Linked DNA regions of Dongshaea marina. The protein of the gene in region 2 interacts with the protein of the main gene of each other region in a pairwise test. Links are inferred from orthologs where the notes say so. Each region holds a gene or a part of one and is shown on either strand. Other genes may lie near its edges. The genes, in order: crp and DB847_RS03035.

Region 1 (11,776 bases), 120 kb from region 2 along the record:
AGCACTATCACTGCCACTCCTTCATCAGTGAATGCCGAAGCAAGGAAGATACTACTCAGGTATGGTCTTGCTATTGAGGTTTGTCTGAGCCAGAGAAGAATCACCAGAAAGCCTTTGGGCAACAGCAACACAAGGCCCCCCTCTCAACACACTCCTCAAAAAGCTGCTGCCTTTGCGTTACTGTGATCAGGAGTGGAAAGCTCAGCTGTTTAGGAGGATACGCCCCACTTCTGGCTATACTACATAAAAATCTCATGAATAAAGTCGGATGTATCAATGGCACCACGTAATATTCATGGCAGTTGGTCCATGCACTTCGAAGGCAGGCTTTTGTATTCAGAGGTGATCGGACCAACCAATACAGAGGCCAGCTTTTCTTATCTCGAAGAGTTAAAACAAACCCTATTCGAAAGCTCCGAAGGTATTCAATCCCCCTGGGTTATCCTACATGATGGTCGCCAGTGGGAGATGTCATCAGCAGATGCAAAATCGGCAAACGATGCCATTACCGATTGGTGCTGCGAGAATAGCTGCGTCCTATTTGCCATCGTCTTATCGAGTAAAATGCAACGTTTTGCAGCCGATATCGTGTTCAAAGAGCAAAGCATTTTGAGATTTTATTTTGATTACGATGAAGCCTACCAAGCTTGTTTAGATAAGCTTACCGACGCCCAACAGCAAAAGTAGATCTAATTGTGCACTGCTTTCTGAGTAGCTCCAATGCTATAAGGTAACCCTCTCAGATAAGCCATCTGAGAGGGGTTTAAAAGTCCTAAACCTAAACTCCCAAACCAGAGAGCGGCGCTACTCTTCAGGAATACAGCTCAGATATAAGCGGGTCTGGGCCTTGGTCAGATCAACTTTGGATAAACCATGATTCAGGGCCTTAAGTAACTCCAGGCTGTCGGAACGCAGCTTAGGAAAGATAGCATACCGTGGTGAAGAGTTAATCGGTTCAGAGCTATGAGCAAACAACTGTAACTTGTCCGGATAAAGCTTTCTTAACAGGGCATAACCTGCGCAGAGTTCGATCGGGAAGAGATCGATCTTCTCCTCAAGCAAACGCATGAAATTGATGCTATCACTGCTCTTTCGATGCACATGGATCAGTAACTCCTTCTCAGCTTGCTCAAACTCTTTTCCATAAAAATATCCCAGGGTTCCGCCGATATGATATTGATCCAGATCCTTCATGCTGTTCCACTCAAATCCATTTGGGAAACGAGATTTAAGGTAGAAAAAGTTCTGATTCAGATAAAAAACCGGGCTGCTGAAGTAAAAACTATTTTCCCGCTTCTTACTTTTCATCCACATCAGGCTGCCATTACTGACTCCCCCTCTGGCCAGATGAAACGCCCGCTTCCATGGGTAGAATTGATACTCGGTTTGATATCCACTGTAGCCAAATGCCTGGGTTACAAGCTCTGCCAGGATCCCTTTTTCGGGAAGGGAATCAGAAATATAGGGAGGAAATTCACCGACACTCAGCTCAACTCTCTTGTCAGCCGCCGAAGAAAGCGAAACAACTGCCATCATCAAAGCAATAACAATAAGTCGCATCGAACAATCCCTTGCTCCTGTTCCCTTTCAGTAAGTCTAGGCGATGCTAACGTATGTAACTTGCGGCTTTGGACCAGTATGGCCTGGTTGCACATACAAAAAATCCGGAGCGATTAGCTCCGGCTTTTCTCAAATTCAGGGTAAATTAGTGACCCTTGCCACCACAGCAGCCCTCATGGCCGCCCTTACCGCCACAACACTGGTGATCGTCGCCCTTACCATGACCACCACAGCCATGGTGCTCTTCATGATGGTGACCACAGCCACCGGCACCATGCACATGCCCGTGAGCCAGCTCCTCTTCGGTCGCCTCGCGAACATCCTTGATCATCACTTCAAACTTCAGAGGCTCACCCGCTAATGGATGGTTTCCATCCACAACAACGTAATCGGTAGCCACTTCAACGACTGTGACCGGCAGATCGCCATCGTCGGTCTGTGCCATGAAGCGATCACCCTCGGCTACTTCCATGCCATCGAATACATCGCCCGGGATCTGCTGACGCAGCCCATCAACATACTCGCCATAGGCCTGTGCTGGCTCAAGCTCAACGCTGAAGCTATCACCTCTAACTCGTCCGGTAATCGCCTGCTCAAGGCCCGGAACCAGCATTCCACTGCCATGCAGATAGATCAAAGGCTGACCATCCATATTGCTGTCCAGCAACTCATCTTGTTTATCGCTCACACTGTAATGAAGGGTGACAACGCTCTGCTCTGATACTTTCATGGTTAGGCCTGCTAGAAATTCTCTGATAAGGGAAAGGAGTAAGGCCCCCAGGGGGCCTTCAGGTAGACAGGTTCATTTACACAGGGAATTAGTTTGCCTACCCGGGGTTTATTCTAAGCCAAAATGCAGGGGCATACCACAACTAGCCATCCGGAGCCCTTTCAGGGCTTAAAAACGCCGATCATCTGAGCCGGGGCTTCTTGGCTTGACGGCTCATCCATCAGCTGCTGATAGTCACAAAATGCACAACGCATCTCCTGGCCCTGTTCGCCATCACGGTACTGCATGCCATCAAGCTTCTCGCACTTTGGACAGCTGGCACCGGCGATAAAGCGCCACCTTGATTCCCTTTGCATCCTGCCTCCATTACCATGATCAAAGGCTCATCATAGCCGATTCACTCTCTCGCACAATATTCCCTTGCTCACAGGTTAAATCCTGAGCTAGGATAGCAGCATGATAAAGAGACACTTCATGCTTGCGCTATCTGCGCTGCGCTTTTGCCTGCGCGCCCTGCTCCCCTATATCTGCCGATAAATCGGTACAGGATAGATCTATCCATCAATTGTTTATTTTTTTAATCAACCAGATATAGGACAGAACCATGAAAAATCTTTGCCCCCACTGGTCCCGGTTTGAATACCTGCACCAGGGAGTCACCAACCCGAATATCATCCTTCAGGGTACTCACAGCTATTTCAGCGGCTACTACGATGGCCGATTTGAAGATGTCGCGGTACGCTACCTCCATGGCGATCGCTACAGCCGGGATCCCCAAACCGGCTGGAAGCCAAAGTGGCCCATCGACAAGTTGTATATCGGGGATTATGTGCAGATCGCAGCCGGTGTCATTATCCTGATGGGAGGCAATCACACTCATAATCAGGAGTTTATCAGCACCTATCCCTTCCTGAAGCCGGAAGCCCTCGAGCGAAGCTATGAAAGCCGAGGTGATACCCGGATCGGCAACGATGTATTGATCGGAACCCAGGCCCTTTTGATGCCCGGAGTCAGTATAGGGGATGGAGCCATCATCGCGGCCCGCGCCGTGGTCACCCGAAATGTCGCCCCCTATACCCTGGTTGCCGGCACCCCGGCAAAGGAGATCCGAAAGCGCTTTAGTGAGAGCGACATAGCTAAACTGCAACAGCTCCAATGGTGGAACTGGCCTCAGGAGAAGATAGAACAACTGCTTCCCTTTATTCAGCAGGCTTGCGTATCAGAGCTGGAGAAAGCTCACCTGGCGTATGAAAAGAGTGCCACCAAGCGTAGTCGATAAATGAATTCACGCCAGGCTCGCAAATAGTGCACCATTACTGCACAATGCCTGGCGTGGCGCATCCCTGATAAGATTTGGAATACCTATGATCACCCTAAGTGATATCAGCCTCTACCGAGGTACAGAGCGACTGCTCAACCAAACCAACCTCACTATCCATGCCGGGCACAAGGTTGGCCTGGTGGGTAAAAACGGCTGTGGCAAATCATCCCTGTTCGCCCTGCTCAGAGGCGAACTCTCTGTAGACAGCGGCGAACTTTCTCTGCCACGCCACTGGCAGATCGCCAGTGTAGCCCAGGAGACTCCTGCACTCGATTGTAGCGCCCTGGATTATGTTCTCGATGGCGATCGGGAGTTTCGGCAACTGGAGCGCGAGCTTACCGAAGCCGAGCGAAGCGATGATGGCCACAAAATTGCCGAGCTGCACACCCGAATTGAGATCATTGGCGGCTATAGTGCCAAGGCCCGGGCCGCGACCCTGCTGCATGGTTTAGGCTTTGCCGATGCCGAGCTCGCGAACCCGGTCAGCGCCTTTTCCGGGGGATGGCGAATGCGCCTGAATCTGGCTCAGGCCCTGATGTGCCGCTCCGATCTGCTACTGCTCGATGAGCCAACCAACCACCTGGATCTGGATGCGGTGATCTGGCTGGGCAACTGGCTAAACAACTACCCCGGCACCCTGCTCCTGATCTCCCACGACCGGGATTTTCTCGATCAGATCATCGAAGAGATAGTGCATATTGAGCACAACCAGCTCAACCTCTATCAGGGTGGCTACTCAGATTATGAACGGCAACGGGCAGAAAAACTCTCTCAGCAACAGCACCTGTTTGAAAAGCAGCAGCGCAGCATTGCCCACATGCAAAAATATGTGGATCGCTTCCGCTACAAGGCAAGTAAGGCCCGCCAGGCTCAAAGTCGCCTCAAGGCAATCGAGAAGATGGAGCTAATCGCCCCGGCCCATGTGGACTCCCCCTTTCAGTTTGAGTTTAAACCTGCGCCCTCTTTGCCAAATCCATTGTTAAAACTCGAGCAGATAACGGCAGGCTACCAACTCGACAAGCCGATCCTAGAAGAGGTGAAATTCAGCCTGATCCCTGGTAGCCGCATCGGCCTTCTGGGGCGCAACGGTGCCGGTAAATCCACTCTGATCAAACTGTTGGCCGGGGAGCTTGCCCCGCAAAATGGTGAACTGGCCCTGAGCCCCGGGGTCCGCATCGGCTACTTCTCGCAGCACCAGCTTGAGACCCTGCGGGTCGACATGGGGCCGCTGCAGCAGCTCGCGCTGCTAGCTCCGAATGCAACCGAGCAGCAACTGAGAAACTACCTGGGTGGCTTTGACTTTAGTGGTGATAAGGTGTTCGAGCCTGTTGAAACCTTCTCCGGAGGTGAGAAGGCACGCCTGGTGCTGGCCTTAATCATCTGGCAGCGCCCGAATCTGCTGCTCCTTGATGAGCCAACCAACCACCTGGATCTGGAGATGCGTCAGGCCCTGACCCTGGCACTACAGGCCTATGAGGGTGCTCTGGTGCTGGTCTCTCACGACCGCCACCTGCTGCGTTCGGTCACCGATGAGCTCTATCTGGTCAATGCCCAAAGGGTAAGCCCATTCGATGGGGATCTGGATGATTACTATCGCTGGCTGACCGATCCTGCAACCAAAAACAACACTAAATCTCAGCCCGAGCAAAACAGCCCTGAGCCGACCCTGGATCGAAAACAGCGCAAGCGTATGGAGGCTGAGTTTCGCAGTGAGATTGGCCCATTGAAGAAACGCCTGCAACAGCTGGAAAAAGCGATGGACAAGGAGCAGAGCCAGCTGGAAAGCATTGAACAACAGCTGGCAGAGTCGGATATCTACGAGCCAGCCAATAAGATGAAGCTCCAGGAGGCCCTGGATCTTCGAACCCGTAGCCAGCAGGCCCTCGCACAACACGAAGAAGAGTGGCTGGAGCTTGAGCATGAAATAGATGCCAGGCAGCAAGCCTTTGAGGCACAACTCAGCGCCAGCTAATCAGGCAAAATCCCGCCGACACAAAGGTCCAGAGAGAAGCGCCCAAAACAGAAGCCTCCTCTCTGGGCTTTTCCTACCTTGACCAGCCCTCTGAAGGCCGGTTCATCAATTTTTTCAATTGATCATTGTAGATCCCCGAAAAAGCCAATAGATTGGGCGCAGTTCAATTCATCTATCGACGGAGAAAAAGGATGCAGGTCGCTTTTTTAGGATTGGGCGTGATGGGCTACCCCATGGCGGGGCACCTTCACCAGGCGGGCTATCCGGTCACGGTTTATAACCGCACCGAAACCAAGGCACAGAAATGGGTGAGCGAATATGGCGGTCCGGTTGCCGACACAGCCCGACAAGCCGTAAAAGATGCAGACTGCATCATGCTCTGTGTCGGAAAGGATCAGGATGTTCGCCAGATGATCTCCGGCCCCAGAGGGATCGCCAGCGAACTCAAACCCGGCACCATCATTGTTGATCACACAACCACCTCAGCACACCTTGCCGAAGAGATGTCAGAATACTGCCTGCAGCATCAGGTTCATTACCTGGATGCCCCGGTCTCCGGAGGCCAGAGTGGCGCCGAGCAGGGTAAGCTCACCATCATGGTCGGGGGAGAGCCTTATGCCTTTAGCCGGGTTGAGCCTGTCCTGAGTAGCTATGGTAAGCGTGTCACCCACGTGGGCGGCCCGGGTTCAGGCCAGCGCTGCAAGATGGTCAATCAGATCTGCATCGCCGGTATTCTTCAGGGACTCTCCGAGGGGCTGACCCTGGCTCAGAAATCGGGGCTGGATATCCCGACTATTGCCAGGGTACTGGGAGGCGGTGCCGCTCAATCCTGGCAGCTGGACAATCGTGCCGTCACCATGGGCCAGGGCGAGTTCGACTTTGGCTTTGCCATTGAGCTGATGCACAAGGATCTTAGTTATTGTCTATCGGAAGGAAAAAAACTGGGAGTGGAGCTACCGATCACTAAGCTGGTTGATCGTTATTATCAGAGCCTGATCGAGGCGGGTTATGGCCACTGTGATACCTCGGTCCTGATCAAGAACCTTGGTTAATCTGGCCTAAAAATCGGGCCACGAATGTGGCCCTTTCTGCAATGGATTAGCGGGTTCCGAATACGACTATGGTCTTACCATGAGCCGAGATCAGGTTCTGCTCCTCCAGCATTTTCAGGATCCTTCCCACCGTCTCGCGAGAACAGCCAACGATTTGGCCAATTTCCTGGCGGGTGATCTTGATCTGCATTCCATCCGGATGGGTCATCGCATCTGGCTGCTTGGCCAGATTAAGCAGGGTTTGCGCAATTCGTCCGGTCACATCCAAAAATGCCAGATCACTGACTTTCTGGCTGGTTGTATGCAAACGGTTTGCAATCTGTCCCGACAGACGCATCAGAATTTCAGGGTTAACCTGAATCAATTGACGGAATTTTTTATAGGAGACCTCTGCGACTTCACAAGCCGTCTTAGAACGAACCCAAGCGGTTCTTTCCGGACTCTCAGTCTCTTCAAAAAGCCCCATCTCACCGATGAAGTCTCCCTCATTGAGGTATGAGAGGATCATCTCTTTGCCATCTTCATCTTTGATGAGAACTGCCACGGCGCCTTTTACTATGTAGTAAAGCGTCTCTGCTTTTTCGCCTGCATGCATCAGAGTGCTTTTTGCAGGGTACTTGTGAATATGGCAGTGTGACAAAAACCATTCCAGGGTTGGATCGCTTTGTGGTTTGCCAATTACCATCGGTTTCCCTCTCGTTTCGATTATGCTGCACAACGACTCTCGGTCTGAGAGAGGTCCTGCATCTTTTGAGTTAAAAGTTGCTAAAATGGCTTCCAGCCTGACAGATGTCTGCGTGTAGGTATTAAAAGATTTATATTGGCAGGAGCAATCTGTGCTCGCCTCGTCCTTTAGTGCCGCCAAGGTAGAATTTGCCGGGCCGCCCATATCCTATAGCAATTCACCACACTATGCCAATGGAGACAAGATGAAAGCCAAGGTTAAATGGATAGATGAGATGCAGATGCAGGGCACTACTGAGTCCGGACATAGCCTGATCATGGATGGTTCCAATCCGGGGAACGGCGCAAGCCCGATGGAGATGGTACTGATGGCGGCCGGAGGCTGCAGTACCATTGATGTGGTCTCTATCCTACAAAAAGCTCGTCAGGAGATTAGCGACTGTCAGGTCGAAATCGACAGCGAGCGCGCCGACAGTACGCCCCGGGTATTTACCAAAATTCACCTGCACTTTATTGTCACGGGGAACAAGCTGAGTGAAAAACAGGTCGCCCGGGCGGTTGAGCTGTCGATGGAAAAATACTGTAGTGTCTCGCTGATGCTGGAAAAAGCACTCACCATCAGCCACAGCTATGTGATTGAACAACTCGCCCCACAACAGACTGTCTGATAACTAGCGCCTGAAGACTGGAATCCAAAAGAGGCTGTACTTACAGCCTCTCTATTAGGCTCTGTTGACATAACGGACTTGGTTCTGCAGTTGGCAATTTTTTCGACCAGCAAGGCAGAAAACGTGTGGTGTAGTTATTCTACATGAACATTTGATAACGCCGCTGGGAGGGAAAATAGCCACTGCTCTACGGGTTGCGCCTGAAAAAAGCCCTGTTCATTGTTGCTCACCACTCATTTAGAACAACTAAACTTCATGATTCGCGTCGCGAACAGAGCATTTTCAGGGGCAACAGGTTCAAAATCTGTTACGTCAACAGAGCCTAATCCTTCTCAGAAAAAGCATCGGCAGGCATCAGGTTCACCGACTCGTGCAACTCGCTGTAAACCAGTACCAGCTCCTTGCGCTTTAGCTGCTCCTTTAACTGCTCAACCTTATGCTCCAGGCTAAGCTCCTGCTCTCCATAATCGGTTCCCTCACGCAATACAAAAGATTGCAGGAGATTCTCCAGAGTGTCAGGATCAAGCTCCTGCCAGGGTACTATCATCAACCACTCCCATCATCATTGATATTGACTCATTTAAAGCTCACCCATTTTAAAAAGCTTGCTCATCGGCCGCCAGCTTTTCCTTTCGTCGATTAATAATCCGACATCCCCGGGCGTAAAGCGTTAGATCTGACAGCCAAAGCGTGTAAAATGTCTCCTTTTTCACCCTCCATTTCAACAGCGGCAAAATACAATCCAATGCAAACAGTGACCGATGGGGACCAGTTTAGTGATATCCGTCCCTACAATGATGACGAAGTAAAATCAGCGATTAAGGATATTATTCATGATCGGGAATTTCTCTCTGTCGTCGCAAAATACCGATATCCAAAGCTTTATTCTGCCGCGCCCTGGCTACTTCGGCCTCTGATCAGCCTCTACCTGAAAAAGAAATGGGGTGGCTTCGAAAGCGTCTATCAGGTCCAGCTTGAGGTTGAACGCTATATGGAGCATATCATCGCTTCATCCACCGATGGCGTCACCTACTCAGGACTGGACCGACTGGATCCCAGCAAGGCCTACCTCTTTATCTCGAATCACAGAGATATCTCAATGGATCCCGCCTTTGTCAATCTGGGGCTGCACCGTAAAGGGATGGATACGGTACGGATCGCCATCGGCGACAACCTGTTAAAGACCGACTACGCAACGGCACTGATGCGTCTGAATAAGAGCTTTATTGTCAGACGCTCGGCCAAAGGCCCCCGTGAAATGATGCGTGCCTTTGACAAACTCTCGGCCTATATCCGCCACTCGATTGAGGGGAAACACTCGATCTGGATTGCCCAGAAAGAGGGACGTGCTAAGGATGGCGATGATCAAACCGATCCGGCGATCCTCAAGATGTTCTATATGAACGGCAAAAAGCAAAAAGTACCCTTTGCTGACTACATCCGCTCACTCAACCTGGTGCCGGTCTCGATCTCCTATGAATATGACCCGGGAGATGCAGCCAAGGCTAACGAGTTACTCGCCATAGCCCGGGAAGGGAGCTACCAAAAGAGTGAGTTGGAGGATATTCGCAGCATCGCCCAGGGGATCTCCGGATTCAAGGGGCGCATCCATGTCGCCTTCGGCGAGCAGATGACTGGTGATTACCAGGGCGCCGATGAGTTGGCAGCAGCCATCGATGAGGCGATCCACAAAAACTACCATCTGTTCCCCAGCAACTACCTGGCCGCAGGGGAGGATCATACGGATATCACCCACGAAGATCGTTCGCGCTTCAATCAGCATATCGCCGCTATCCCACAGGATCTCAGGGAACAGGTTCTCAGCATGTATGCAAAACCCCTGCAGAACCAGCAGCAGTATCAGGAAACTCCTCCCTCCTCCTGATAGCCCTGCTTATACTTTATAGGGCATCCGCAAGGATGCTCTATAAAGGCTTGCATCCCTCAGTGAACACAGCACCAGCCGAAGCGCTCGCTTCATCCTCTCTCATTCACAGAAGATCTTTCGAAGCAATGACTTCGTATTTGAAATATCTTCGAAACCGGAGTCAAGGAGCATAAGCGGATAGCTGAAAGATAGATAAAGACCCAAACTAAGATCGGTCGCGAGCATCCATTTACTCTTATAAACACCCCAGGCAGAATCATCAGGAATAGTGAAGATGATCATTATATAAATCTGCAAATCCTGAGTGCGATATTTTCCCGACGACTTTAAAATAAGGGAATCCTCCTATTTAAATCTCCGCTAAGATAGCTGTGCGGTCTCTAATAGCAGGGGAACTCCTAAGGCAAGCATCGCAGGACTCTTGTTAAATCCCCTAAATATGCCAACGCTCAGAAAACTGTCACAATTTGTCACAATTACCAGAACCTTAACCCGGACTTAATCATTATAGCTTTGAGCAAACAGCTTCTGTCTTGAAATAGCACTAATTGTTGATAGCATAAAATAACTCGTGTATTCTTGTGCTGATCGTTGTCGGCGCAACAGGCTGAATTCGACAGACTGATAACAAAAATAGCAACGAACAAATCAAAATTAGCAATTTAGTCGACATCTTAAATGGACTTTTTTTTATGCTTGACTATATATTGTATATGCAAAGAGATAATTAACTGGGTAGGAATATTATGATTGATTTCATCAAGGTTTTATTAAACATCCGCAGCCTTCGTGCAACTTGTCGTGACCTGACTCTGGAGCAGTTAGAAGAGGGTCTGGAGAAGCTGCAGTCTATCGTCGATGAGCGCAGAGAATCCGAAGCCTCTGTTCGTCAGGAGCGCGAGGCTCGTCAGCAGAAAATTAACGAATACCTGCAGATGATGGAAGCTGATGGTATTGACCTGACCGACCTGTCTGGTCTGACTGAAACCAAAACAAAGACTAAGTCTAAGCGCGCTCCTCGCCCGGCGAAATACCGCTACTGGGACGACAATGGCCAGGAAAAGACCTGGACCGGCCAGGGCCGCAAACCAGCTCCTATCCAGCGTGCTCTGGATGAAGGCCGCAGCATGGATGAGTTCCTGATCCAGTAATCGTTAGCAATTAAATTGCTGATGATAATACCCGATAAAGGAGCCTCTCGGCTCCTTTATTAATCGGATATAAGTTTAATAAAAACTCCTCTCCTTACTGTTGTATAAATCCCCTCTCATACCTGCAATTGATTATCGCCTCTCTCCCTAGAAAGCAAAATTTCCGATTACAGATATAACAAGGGATTGCAGAAATCCGTAATATCTCCTGATAAGCCTGCAACTCAAGCCAACAGCATCCACAGCTAGCATATATAATAAGCGACAGATAATCAGTAAGCCACCTGTGCAAGATTGGTGATAGTCTTTCAACTTACTAACACACTTTTCATTCTCAGAAACTTGCCCAGTAAACAAAGAATCTGATACCTGGGCAGAAGCGAGTCACTCAGCTTTAGGCCCGCCACTGTTCAAAAAACAGCCTACACCTAAAACAAAAACAAAAACAGAATGTCGACTCAGCTCACAAAACTTACCTTTAAAATGCGATATGGCAAACAATCTGTCCTCCCCCTCCACTTCGTAGAAAAAATAAATCAACCAGCCACGTCTCACTTCGCTGAGCTCTTCCTAAACAATCGAAGCAAATGAGTTAATGTTGAGGTTTTGCGCAATTTTCAATAATTATGTGATAGAGCTCTTTTTTTCAAAAACTCACCGGGACCGGACTCTTCTATTCACCCAACCGATCCTCTATAGTCCTTCCCAGATGCGGAAGTTGATGGGATCTGGTGGTCTCCTCGGTCTTCA
Region 2 (11,639 bases):
GCACAGAGGTGAACCGTAGAGGATGGAAGTCGAGAAACAGGAGGTTTCAAGAGAACAGTCAGTATAGGGACATACTGTCTGTTCGGAACTTTAAGCCTCAGGTGAGCCGAGGATAAAGCGAGATCCGGAGCGCGAGGGGATAGCAAAGGGAAAAAGCGTTTGCCCCTTTGCTCGCAGTCGGGCGACCCCGACATTAGCATTAGCCGGTTACCACCAGCAACAGGCCAATAAATACGATGGCCACCCCGGCCGTTTTAGGGTGACTGGCGGGCTCTTTAAGAAAAATAATGGCGCAAGCCGCCCCCAGCGGAATACTCAACTGGCGAAAGCTCACCACATAACTGACATTCGTCACCAGGGTCAGGGCGATCAATACCAAAAGATAGCCAAGGTACATGATATGCCCGGCAAGGACCGCCTGTCTGAGTCCGCCATGCCAAAGCTCCCTCAACTGATGCCTCTCTCGGCGGCGCACTGCAACAAACAGGCCGAGCCACAAAGCACATAAGCCTGTTTCAAGACCTGCGTATAGCAGGGTTTGCAACAGGGTACTGACACCGGGAGCACGCAAGCGATTCAAAAGTTGCAGGGCATCATAGTCAATAAGCGAGTAGCCCACGGTCCCAAGAGCGGCCAGCAAAGCCAGGGCACAACTTAAGTTCCGGTAGTTGGACAGGCGCAACTCACTAAAACGCAGCAGGGGAAGCAGCAGGCAACCGCCCGCAACCAGGACACTTCCGGTGATACTCTGCCACGACAGCGCCACGCTATGGCCGATACTCGATGCCACCAGGGCAACCAGAATGACGGGCATTGCCCGTGCAACCGGGTAAGCCACCGACATCTGACCACAGCGATAGGCCCCGGCAAGCGCTGCACTATAGACCGCCATACAAAAACTGGTCAGCCCAAGCAACCACCATATCTGCGCCGGAACATCCGACAGCGGCAAGCGACCCGGTAATAGCAGAGCGGGAAGGAGCATCGCCACTCCCATGGCGTTGGCAATCATAAAAAATGCCGCACTGGGCTGCTGCCTCTTGCTGATAAGATTCCACCCCACATGCATGGCGGCCGAAATGATAATGAGAATAATGGCAAGAAGAGGCATCGCAGGTTTTAGTCGTTGAATATGCTCAAAAATTCATAGTCTCAAAAACCGTCGCAACAATGAAGAGAGCCTGCTCTCAGTCAGGCATCCGGAGGAAATAAATTTGAATTATTGGAACTGTTCGAAGAAATTCCTGGAGTTTATCTCGCAAAACTGAAGCCTTGAGTTCGAGAGCTGGCGAGTTTTTCGCTAAAGTATGTAGATAAGGACACCTGAAATCAGCAACATACAAACTTTCACTGCGAGCCAGGCTTGAGTAAGGAATATTCATGAGTGAACAAGAAACCGTCACCCAGTCTGAATCAAACAGCAACACTAACAATAGCCATCTCAACCCCTGGGTTGTTTTCAAACTCTTCGAAGAAAAGTACGCTCTGAAAGCTGTCACCATTCAGGAAGTTTTCAGGATTGTCGACATTGTTCCTGTTCCCGGCGCCCCCGATTACATTTTGGGGATCATCAACTCTCGCGGCATCATCATCACCATCATTGATCTACGCACCCGCTTTGGCCTGCCGTTCGCTGAGCCGAACGATTCATCAAGGATCATCGTTTTAGAAAATGACAATCATCCGATCGGCCTGCTGGTCGACACGGTCGCCGAGGTGATCTGGATGAGTGACTCCGATATTGGTTCGGCCCCGGGAATCGGAACCGAAGCCACCGCTGAGTTCATCCAGGGGGTCAGCCAGCAGGGAGATAATAACGAGCTACTGATCCTGCTCAACCTAGAGCGGATCACCGATGATGAGCCCTAAGCAATAATGCAAAAAGGGGGAGATAACCGCCCCCCTGACCCCCTACCCCTGATAACGAAGGATCTCCTGCACCAGCTCACGCTTGGCACTGTCTGGCAGAAAACTTGCCTCCACCGCGTTCAGTGAGAGCTGCCTTATCTCCTCACAATCGGGATTGAGAGCCTCGGCAATCGCCTTGAAATTCTGTGTCATATACCCCCCGAAATAGGCGGGATCATCACTATTGACCGTCACACACAGCCCGGAGTGAAGCAGCTTGAGTAGATTATGCTGCTCCATTTCATCGACTACCTTAAGCTTGAGGTTGGATAAGGGGCAGACGGTCAGGGGTACCCGGCTATCTGCCAGCCGCTGCACCAGCTTGGGATCCTCGGTGCAATTCACTCCATGATCTATTCTCGACACCTGCAATAGATCAAGGGCCTGCCAGATATAGTCCGCGGGCCCCTCCTCACCCGCATGGGCCACCAGCTTAAGCCCCTGCTGCCGTGCCAGATCAAAAAAGCCCGCGAAGTTAGCGGGAGGGTTTCCCACCTCGGATGAATCCAAACCAACCCCGATAAAATGCTCTTTATAGGCTAGAGCCTCCTCCAGGGTCTTGATCGCCTCGGCCTCACTTAAGTGACGCAGGACACACAGGATAAGATAGGAGCTGATCTTAAGCTTCTGCTCCCCGTCCTTGAGGGCGCGGCTGATCCCCTGGATAACCGTTTTAAACGGGACCCCGCGACTTGTATGGGTTTGTGGGTCAAAGAAGATCTCTGTGTGTCGTACATTATCTTCGGCACAGCGCTCCAGATAGGCCCAGGCCAAGTCATAAAAATCCTGCTCTGTGAGCAACACCTGGGCTCCCTGATAGTAGAGATCCAGAAAGGATTGCAGGTTATGAAAATCATAAGCCTGGCGCAGTGTCTCTATATCCGGGTAGGGAAGGGTCACTCCGTTGCGCTCAGCCAGGCGAAACATCAGCTCGGGCTCCAGACTCCCCTCAAGGTGCATATGTAGCTCAACCTTAGGTAACCCCTCAATAAATCTATCCATGACGTCTCCTCGGGTATTGTTATTTGAGTATCCCGGAGATCATTATAAGGGGAGAGTGTTGCCTTGATCATGGCGAATGCTCGCCCGGGAAACGGGATCGCATTTTTTTGATCCCCCCTGCATTTCCAACAAAAATCAAACAAGTCGCCTGCAAAAGAAACAATTCGGTGCTAAATTGGATCCCCCGGGGACAATATGGAGCGCTCCCGCATGCCTTACGAAAAACACCAGATCCTCAAACACAAGGCAATTCGCCGCATCATAGCCGCTCACCCTGAGCTGCAGGCGCTGCTTGATAACTTAGAGCAGCAACATGCGCGAATGCTGGGGATCAGCATGGATGAATACCGAGATTACAATATCACCATGTTTATTCGCTCTCTGGCAGAAGAGTACCAAGTCAGCTATTGGGAGATCATCATGCTGTACGCCGCCAACTCCCATGACGAACTGGTCGGGATCTACGAAGAGGATTACCAGCAACTGGCCAAATCGATCGGTATCGATTACGACTCTTTCTACGACAGGTAAGCTGCGAAAAATTTGGTGATAGCAGGCACAACCGGCCTGCTATCACCGGTTTTTATAGGGTCATACAGCTTATAGAGCACCATCGGACTCATTCTGGGGGGCACAGGTTCAGCTCGAGCGAGAGTTTCTGATTTTCTGCAGCATGGAGGCTACAGCAGAACACAAGGAACGATAGAAAGTTCCCCATTCAGGTGTAACAAGCCGAAAAAGAGATTCATTCGAAAAACAAACCACCCATTTGATGGCTATTTTTTCCATTATTCAGTAAAAAAATTTCACATTAGTCCGCCAACGTTTAAAATTGCTGGTACAAAAAGCAACCAGTTGTATGTAGCCCCCAATGCAAAGAGTATCTGTCGTACTATTCCTATTGCTGAGCCTGCTGATGCTTCCTGCCATCGCCAACGCTCAGCAAAGCTCTCCCCAGAGTGACCGCCTGTTCTCTCTGGTATCAAAGCGCCTGCAGGTCATGAAAAATTTCGCCGCGTTCAAGGCATTGCACCACATGCCCGTTGAAGATCTGCAGCGTGAAAAGCTGGAGCTGGCAGCAACGGCTGAGCTTTCAGCACGCTATAAGGTTGACCCGGCTAGTGCCCAGGACTTTCTGCTTGCTCAGGTTGCAGCAGCCAAGGCGATCCAGTATCGCTGGCGCGCCTATTGGCAAACCGGCAATATCGACTTCACTCCACCCGATCTCTACATAAAATTGCGTCCGGATCTGATGCGCCTCAATGAGAGTATCCTTGAGGCCCTCCATCAGCTGCTGGAGGTTCGGGGACCTGTTGATGATGGGCTGTGGCCCAGCTTTGAGAAGGCGACCAAGGTCCCTATGCTGACCCTTAAAGATCAGAAACAGCTTTTCAATGCTCTGAAAGAGGTCCGTCTCAGTACACATTGAGCTCATTTAAAGCTCAGCCCACAAGGTGCCAGCAAGGCACCTTGTGTCTGAAAAGCCATCTCCAAGGCCCAACTGTTGCATTTGTAAATAAATGACGCAAAATAGCCCTCCCCTAATCAAGAGTGAGAATCAAAGTGGACTATGAGTTTCGGCGCTTTAGCCTGGATGGAAGCTATCGTGCTTTCTTTTCTATGGGTCACGAAGCACTGGGCCGCTGGCTCATCGAGGAGCTCGGCGACAACATCTCACAGCTTGAAGCCCTGCTAAAAAAAATAACTGAGATCCGTGACAGCAATCGTGAATGGCTCTACTCCGGCAAGCAGCTGAACCTGCTACTCAGTGGCGATGAAGCCCTGGTTCAGGCCAACGCCATCGCGGCCGACTCAGAGGAGTTGGAGCAGGATCTTGATTTTTATGACGATGAGCAGGTCTCGGTTTGCGGATTGGAAGACTTTGAAAAGATGCTCCAGAGCTGGAGCCAGTTTGTGCTGAATGATTAAGAAGGGGTGCCAGATCCCCTCTTAATCATACTGACTTAGATTGCCCAGCCTCCGGCATAAAACGCCACCAGAATCACAGCAATAATCACGCTTCCCGGGTTGAGCTTACGCCACTGCCCGGCAAAGAGTCGTCCCACCACCAGGGTGGCAAATCCCAGCATAATCCCGGTCACAATATTACAGCTCAGAACAATAAAGACCGCGCACATCAGACCGGACAGGGCATCGACCTTGTCATCAAAATTGATCTTGGTGACATTGCCCATCATCAGCAGACCCACATACATCAGGGCCGGCGCTGTTGCATAACTCGGCACCAGAAAGCTCAGCGGAGCCAGGAAGATCATCAGCAGGAACAGCAGTCCCACCAGGGCCGCGGTCAGACCGGTTTTTCCACCGGCCGCCGTCCCTGCCGCCGACTCGATGTAGACCGCAGCAGGAGCTCCGCCAACCAGGCCCGCAAAGATACTGGAGACTGAGTCAGAGGTCAGGGCCTTACCACCATTGATGATCTGCCCATTCTTATCCAGGAGGTTTGCCTGACCGGCAACCGCGCGAATCGTTCCCGTCGCATCAAAGATAGCCGTCATCACCAGGGCTAGGACACTCGGAATGACCGCCGGAGTCAAGGCTCCCATGATATCCATCTGGCCAATCAGGGATTCCCCCTTGGCATCGGTCAGCGAAGGCATTGCAAATACCCCGTGGAAGGTGACCTTGGGGTCAAAAATCAGCCCAAGAATCGACAGCACCACGATCACCAGCAGGATCCCACCAGGCACCCGGCGGCTTTCCAAGCCAAAGATAGCAGCCAGTCCAAACAGAGACATCACCACCGGCAGGGCGGTGATATGTCCCAGCTCCACCGGCAATCCAGGTCCGGGATTTTTGGTAATCAGGCCCACGCCATTGGCGGCGATCAGCAGCAGGAACAGGCCGATTCCGATTCCGGTACCATGGGCAACTCCCATCGGCAGGTTTTTGAGAATCCACTGACGGATCCCAGTCACAGTGATAAAGGTAAAGATCACCCCCATCAGGAACACAGCTCCGAGTGCCACCGGAATAGAAACGCCCTGGTTAAGCACCAGGCTAAAGGCGGTAAAAGCCGTCAGTGAGATGGCACAGCCGATCGCCATCGGCAGCTTGGCCCACAGCCCCATCACCAGAGAACCAAAAGCGGCAACCAGGCAGGTCGCCACGAAAGTCGTTCCCTTATCAAAGCCTGCATCACCCAGCATATTGGGGACAACGATCACCGAATAAACCATGGCCAGAAAGGTCGTAACCCCGGCAATTAACTCCTGCTTAACCGAACTTCCTCGCTGTGAGATATAAAAAAAGCGATCGATGGATCGCTTACTGGGGGCAGACTGAGGCTGGTTCGTAGAGGTGTGTGACATATCATTGCTAGACATAGTACATCATTCCCATTCTGTCTTATTGGGGGGGATTCGCGGGTTCAGACAGATAAAACCTTCGCGAGGCGCGATTCTACCATAGCCGCACAGATGTGAAAGTCCCGGCCAAATCCTAAAAGACAGTTGAATGTAAAATAGTGTTTCATAAATAATCATTCATCCGCACAGGGATCCCCTAAGGGAGAAAGTCCTGAGGATCCGGATTCTTCTATACTCAAATAAGTAAAAGTGCGGGGGGAAGAGCCGATATGTTCAAGCTTATCCGGATATTTAGCTGTGCCATATTGCTCGTGGCAAGCTGTGAGCTTCTGGCAAAAACCAAGAGTGTTTCTCTGACAACCCTCACCTGGGAGCCCTATATTGGTAAGAGCATGCCGGGCAATGGTTATGTTTTTGAGCTGGTCCACCAAGCCTTTACCCGGGCGGGTTACCAGGTCAACATAGATTTTCTTCCCTGGGCGAGGGCCCTGAAGTATGCCAGGGCCGGTGTCGCCGATGGGATTTTTCCCGAATACTATGGTGAAGAGCGAAAGAAAGATTTTGTGTTCTCCGCCCCCTTCCCCGGTGGACCAGTTGGTTTTTATAAGCGGCAAAACTCCCCCATCCAGTTTAAAACCGATCCCAGGGTCGACCAGGCTCAAGCACTCAAAGAATTAAGCCAATATCGATTTGGGGTGGTCCGTGGCTACATCAACACCAAGACCTTCGATGAAGCGGAGTATCTGAAAAAATCTGAGGCGATCAGCGATGAACAGAATCTTAAAAAGCTCTCCCACGGGCGCATCGATCTGATCTTTATCGATAAATTTGTGGCGCTGCATCTCCTGAAAAACAACCTACCCTACCTGCTTAACGGCGTGGTGTTTATGGAGCCTGAGCTGGAAAAAAAGGATCTCTACATCGCCTTTTCTAAAAAAGCAGAGAACTCCCAGCAAAAACTCAAAGACTTCAACCGGGCGCTGGAAGAGATGAAAAAGGATGGCACGCTGAGCAACATCATGATGCAACACGGCTTTTAAGAAAGCCACCAAGGGCCTCAATTGTGGCCCACCCTTTGCTCCAAAAGGTTTTAGTGCCAGCAAATTGACGGAGGAACTTCACCATGCACAGCCTTGCAAAAACACTCAAACTCGTGATGATCTCATCCCTGTTTGTCCTGCTGATGCTGGCAGCAGCACTCTATTTCACCGATACATTTTCGCAAACCCTCTCCCTACTCTCCCGGCATTAAGCACAGCACACTAAACCCTGATAAAAAAACCCGCTACAGAGAGCGGGTTTGTCCGAGTCATCGAAACTACAATCGAGCCGTTACAGGCCTGATTTCAGGCTTGCCTCGATGAAGGGGTCGAGATCACCATCGAGCACCGCCTGGGTATTACGGTTTTCAACCCCGGTGCGCAGGTCCTTGATCCGGGAATCATCCAGAACATAGGAGCGGATCTGGCTTCCCCAGCCAATATCCGACTTGCCATCTTCTTTGGCCTGCTTCTCAGCATTCTGCTTTTGCAACTCAAGCTCATAGAGCTTTGCCTTGAGCTGCTTCATCGCCTGATCTTTATTCTTATGTTGAGAGCGATCGTTCTGACACTGCACCACTGTATTGGTTGGCAGGTGAGTGATCCGCACCGCGGACTCGGTCCGGTTTACGTGCTGGCCACCGGCACCAGAGGCACGATAGACATCGATACGCAGATCTGCAGGATTGATCTCGATCTCGATATCATCATCAATCTCCGGATAGGCAAAAGCCGATGAGAATGAAGTATGACGACGCCCGCCGGAATCAAACGGAGACTTGCGAACCAGGCGGTGAACACCGGTCTCGGTGCGCAGCCAGCCATAGGCATACTCTCCGGAAAACTTAATGGTGACCGATTTGATCCCGGCCACATCGCCGTCCGACAATTCGATGATCTCTGTCTTAAAGCCATGGGCTTCACCCCAACGCAGATACATCCGCATCAGCATGCTGGCCCAGTCCTGAGCTTCGGTTCCGCCTGAACCTGCCTGAATATCCAGATAGCAGTCCGCACTGTCCTGGCCGCCGCTAAACATCCGGCGAAACTCCAGACCTTCTAACTGCTTCTCCAGCTCATGCTGCTCATTTTGTGCCTCAAGGAAGGTTTCTTCATCCTCCTCTTCGAGGGCCAGATCGACCAGCTCCTGAATATCTTCGACCCCCTGCTCCAGGGTATCTATGGTCTTAACCACGGTTTCAAGGGCGACCCGCTCCTTACCCAGAGCCTGAGCCTTGCCCGGATCGTTCCAGACATCGGGCTGTTCCAGCTCGGCACTGACCTCTTCTAAGCGTTCTTTCTTGTGGTCATAGTCAAAGGTACCCCCTAAGGAGAGCTGTCCGCTCAGACATCTCCTTAAGCTTATTCAGTACAGGATTTACTTCAAACATCATCGTCTCAATCAGTTAAAAAGAAAACAGGGCATTTTAACGAAATGAAGAAAGAATAAACAGTCCAATCCCTGCAAAATCCCCCATGCTCATGGCACAGGTTATCTATGCTTATCTGTAAGAGGGAGCCTCCTGAATCAATAGCCTTCACCCTCAACAACTCTAGCTCACAAGGAAGGAGCAGATGACCCGTAGCGAACAGTTCCTCAGACGACTAAAAATTCCGGTTCGCCTGACGTTTGGCTACCTGTTTATCTTCATCTCCGTCCTGATCATCGCCGACGCCGTTCTTTACTACAAGGTCCGGGATATAGTGACCCGCGAGATCGAGAGTAAGCTCAAGATCACCACCGATGCGATCCTGGATCAGGTGCGGCTGACTGCCAACGCCTCGATTAAGAATCACCTTCGGGCAATTGCCGAAACTAACCTGCAGATGGTACTCAGCCATTACCAGAAATATCAGCGCGGAGAGCTCAGCGAAACCCAGGCCAAGAAGCTGGCGGCTCGCTTTATGAAAGAGCAAAAGATAGGTAAAACCGGCTACCCCTATGTGGTCGACAGCAAGGGGATCATTCAGGTGCACCCGGTACTGAGGGAGGGAATCACCGATCTCTCCCGCTACCCCTTCATTCAGCAACAGATGAAACTAAAGAGTGGTTATCTGGAGTATCAGTGGAAAAACCCGGGAGAGCCCAAGCTGCGCAATAAGGCCCTGTATATGGTCTATTTTGAGCCCTGGGACTGGATCATCTCGGCCTCTTCGTATCGCAACGAGTTCTACTCCCTGATCGATATCGACTCAATCAAGGACTCAATCCTCTCCCTTCGATTCGGTGAAACCGGCTACCCTTATGTGCTCAATGGCAAGGGGGACATGATCATCCACCCCTTTATCCAGGGGAACTTCTACCATGTCAAAGATCACCGGGGACAACCATTTTTCAAAACCATAGTCGATGGCAAGAACGGCTCCCTGTTTTACAGCTGGAAAAACCCCGGAGAAGAAAGCTACCGGGATAAGTTCGTGGTCTACAACTACCTGCCCGAGTTTGACTGGATTGTGGTCTCATCCACCTATTCCGAGGAGTTCTATCAACCTCTCAAGGCCCTGCTGTGGATTAATATCGCCTTTATCCTGCTGATGCTGCTGTTGACCATCCCCCTGTCTTTGCTACTGAGCTCATCGATCATCAGCCCCCTGAAAAAGCTGGTCAATCGCCTCTCCCTGGCGGCATCGGGAGACTTCTCGGTGCGAATTCATGAGCACAAGACGGCCCACGACGAGCTTAGTCAGGTATCAAAGTATTTCAACCACTTCATGGACGATCTGGAGAGATACAGCAATACCCTGCGCAGTGAAATCAGTGAACGCAAACAGGCCCAGGACAAGCTGGCCTCCCTGAACCTCAAACTTGAAAAGCTTAACCATGAACTCGAAGAGCGGGTTGCCGAACGTACCCGGCAACTACAGGAATCCTTTGATTCCCTCAAGCTCACTCAGAAGAAGCTGGTTGAAGCGGAAAAGATGGCCTCACTGGCCAATGTGGTCGCCGGAGTCGCTCACGAGATAAACACCCCACTCGGGACCTCAATCACCGCCGCCAGTTATCTCGCGGATGAGTCCAATGAACTGAAATCCCATATCAAAAAAAATCAGCTCACCCAGACCATCATCAATCAATATTTTGTGACCACCGAAGAGCTGATCGAGATGATGATGCGAAACTTAAACCGCGCCTCAGATCTGGTGAAACGCTTTAAATCGATCTCGGTACGATCCGATCAACAAGCCGTGGTGAACTTTAATCTCTATGAACTACTGGATCGGATCGTCATCAACACTCGCCAACTCCACCCCAAAGTGGAGTTCTTCATCCACTGCCCACTGCAGCTGGAAATAACCAGCTACCAGGATAGCTTTATCGCCATTTTTGATAACCTGGTGAATAACTCGATTGTCCATGGGTTCGAAGGCCGTGATCAGGGGCAGATCGAGATTGAGGTTCGCCATGGCGATCAACAGCTCATCATCCATTACCGGGACAACGGTGTGGGGATGGATGATGAGCATCTGCAACAGATCTTTGAGCCATTTTTCACCACCAAGCGGGGGGGCCAGGAAACGGGCCTTGGAATGCACCTGGTGTATAACCTGGTAACTCAGCAGCTCAAAGGGGAGATCTACGCCAACAGCACCCCGGGACAGGGCTGTGAATTCACCATCACCCTGCCGATACCAGATTACTCTGAAGAAACGGCATAAACTGCCTGTCCATATAGCTGAGGATGCTCTGCGATGCAGCTCTCTCCCCTAATTTTTAGCTTGGTAACCACAGCTAAATAGAATCATATCGACAACCGAATCTATGATCTTATCCTTCACCGGGGCTTTACCACCTTTAGGGATCCCCATGATGACAGGCCAGAAATAGAAGCTCTTGAGCATCCCGATAAACTGCTCTGACACCATGGCAGGATCCTCCACCCTGAGTACCCCGGCATGGTGGGCGGCCCTGAGCCAGGCTTGGATCCCGGTTTCATACTCACCGAGACTGCCGAAGACCTTTTGGGTAAAGCTGCCATCATGCATCGCGTGGGCGAGCACCACCCGGGAAAGGGCGATCACCTCCTCCTGCTCAAATAGTTCAATCTCCTGCCTGGCAATGCTCACCAGCTGCTCGCGCAACGGCTCAGTCGAAGAGAAGGGAAGCGCCGAGGCAGAAAATACCTGTTCCAGCATCTGCGCCACAATCGCTTCAAATAGAACATCTTTACAGGAGAAATGGTTATAAACGGTCCGCTTAGAGGTTGCTGCTGCCTTGGCGATCGCATCCATACTAGTGGCTGCAAAGCCATGCCGGATAAATTCGGTCCGCGCTGCATTGAGTATATCCAGCCTCTTGCGCTCAGAGAGTTTCATAAGATTCCTGTGCCCTTCGATATTAGAAACCAAAAAAGTAAACTTA

What was found.
Region 1: the proteins of DB847_RS03035 (region 2) and crp interact in binary tests that used the Escherichia coli proteins (3 or more experiments, as listed by UniProt). The link is inferred for Dongshaea marina from one-to-one orthologs.

Annotation. Positions count from the first base shown.
Region 1 is NZ_CP028897.1:466,300-478,075, reverse strand. Bases 5,502-8,333 are described here. They hold crp (cAMP-activated global transcriptional regulator CRP), read right to left. Parts: upstream 7,321-8,333; coding sequence 6,682-7,320; downstream 5,502-6,681. Other genes in these bases: DB847_RS02420 (YheU family protein), read right to left, coding at 8,310-8,333; DB847_RS02425 (OsmC family protein), read left to right, coding at 7,565-7,987; DB847_RS02435 (NAD(P)-dependent oxidoreductase), read left to right, coding at 5,775-6,635; DB847_RS02440 (ABC transporter ATP-binding protein), read left to right, coding at 5,502-5,583. In the rest of the region: DB847_RS02465 (hypothetical protein), read left to right, coding at 277-687; DB847_RS02460 (substrate-binding periplasmic protein), read right to left, coding at 805-1,560; DB847_RS02455 (FKBP-type peptidyl-prolyl cis-trans isomerase), read right to left, coding at 1,706-2,290; DB847_RS02450 (YheV family putative metal-binding protein), read right to left, coding at 2,452-2,646; DB847_RS02445 (CatB-related O-acetyltransferase), read left to right, coding at 2,895-3,569; more of DB847_RS02440, read left to right, coding at 3,655-5,501; more of DB847_RS02420, read right to left, coding at 8,334-8,534; DB847_RS02415 (1-acyl-sn-glycerol-3-phosphate acyltransferase), read left to right, coding at 8,742-9,872; DB847_RS02405 (H-NS family histone-like protein), read left to right, coding at 10,622-11,026.
Region 2 is NZ_CP028897.1:583,163-594,801, reverse strand. Bases 3,462-6,156 are described here. They hold DB847_RS03035 (YacL family protein), read left to right. Parts: upstream 3,462-4,473; coding sequence 4,474-4,839; downstream 4,840-6,156. Other genes in these bases: DB847_RS03030 (NCS2 family permease), read right to left, coding at 4,875-6,156; aroQ (gamma subclass chorismate mutase AroQ), read left to right, coding at 3,782-4,339. In the rest of the region: DB847_RS03060 (EamA family transporter), read right to left, coding at 200-1,111; DB847_RS03055 (chemotaxis protein CheW), read left to right, coding at 1,381-1,869; DB847_RS03050 (adenosine deaminase), read right to left, coding at 1,912-2,910; DB847_RS03045 (DUF6388 family protein), read left to right, coding at 3,121-3,441; more of DB847_RS03030, read right to left, coding at 6,157-6,242; DB847_RS03025 (substrate-binding periplasmic protein), read left to right, coding at 6,509-7,279; DB847_RS25890 (hypothetical protein), read left to right, coding at 7,363-7,491; DB847_RS03015 (cache domain-containing protein), read left to right, coding at 8,855-10,936; DB847_RS03010 (TetR/AcrR family transcriptional regulator), read right to left, coding at 10,985-11,593.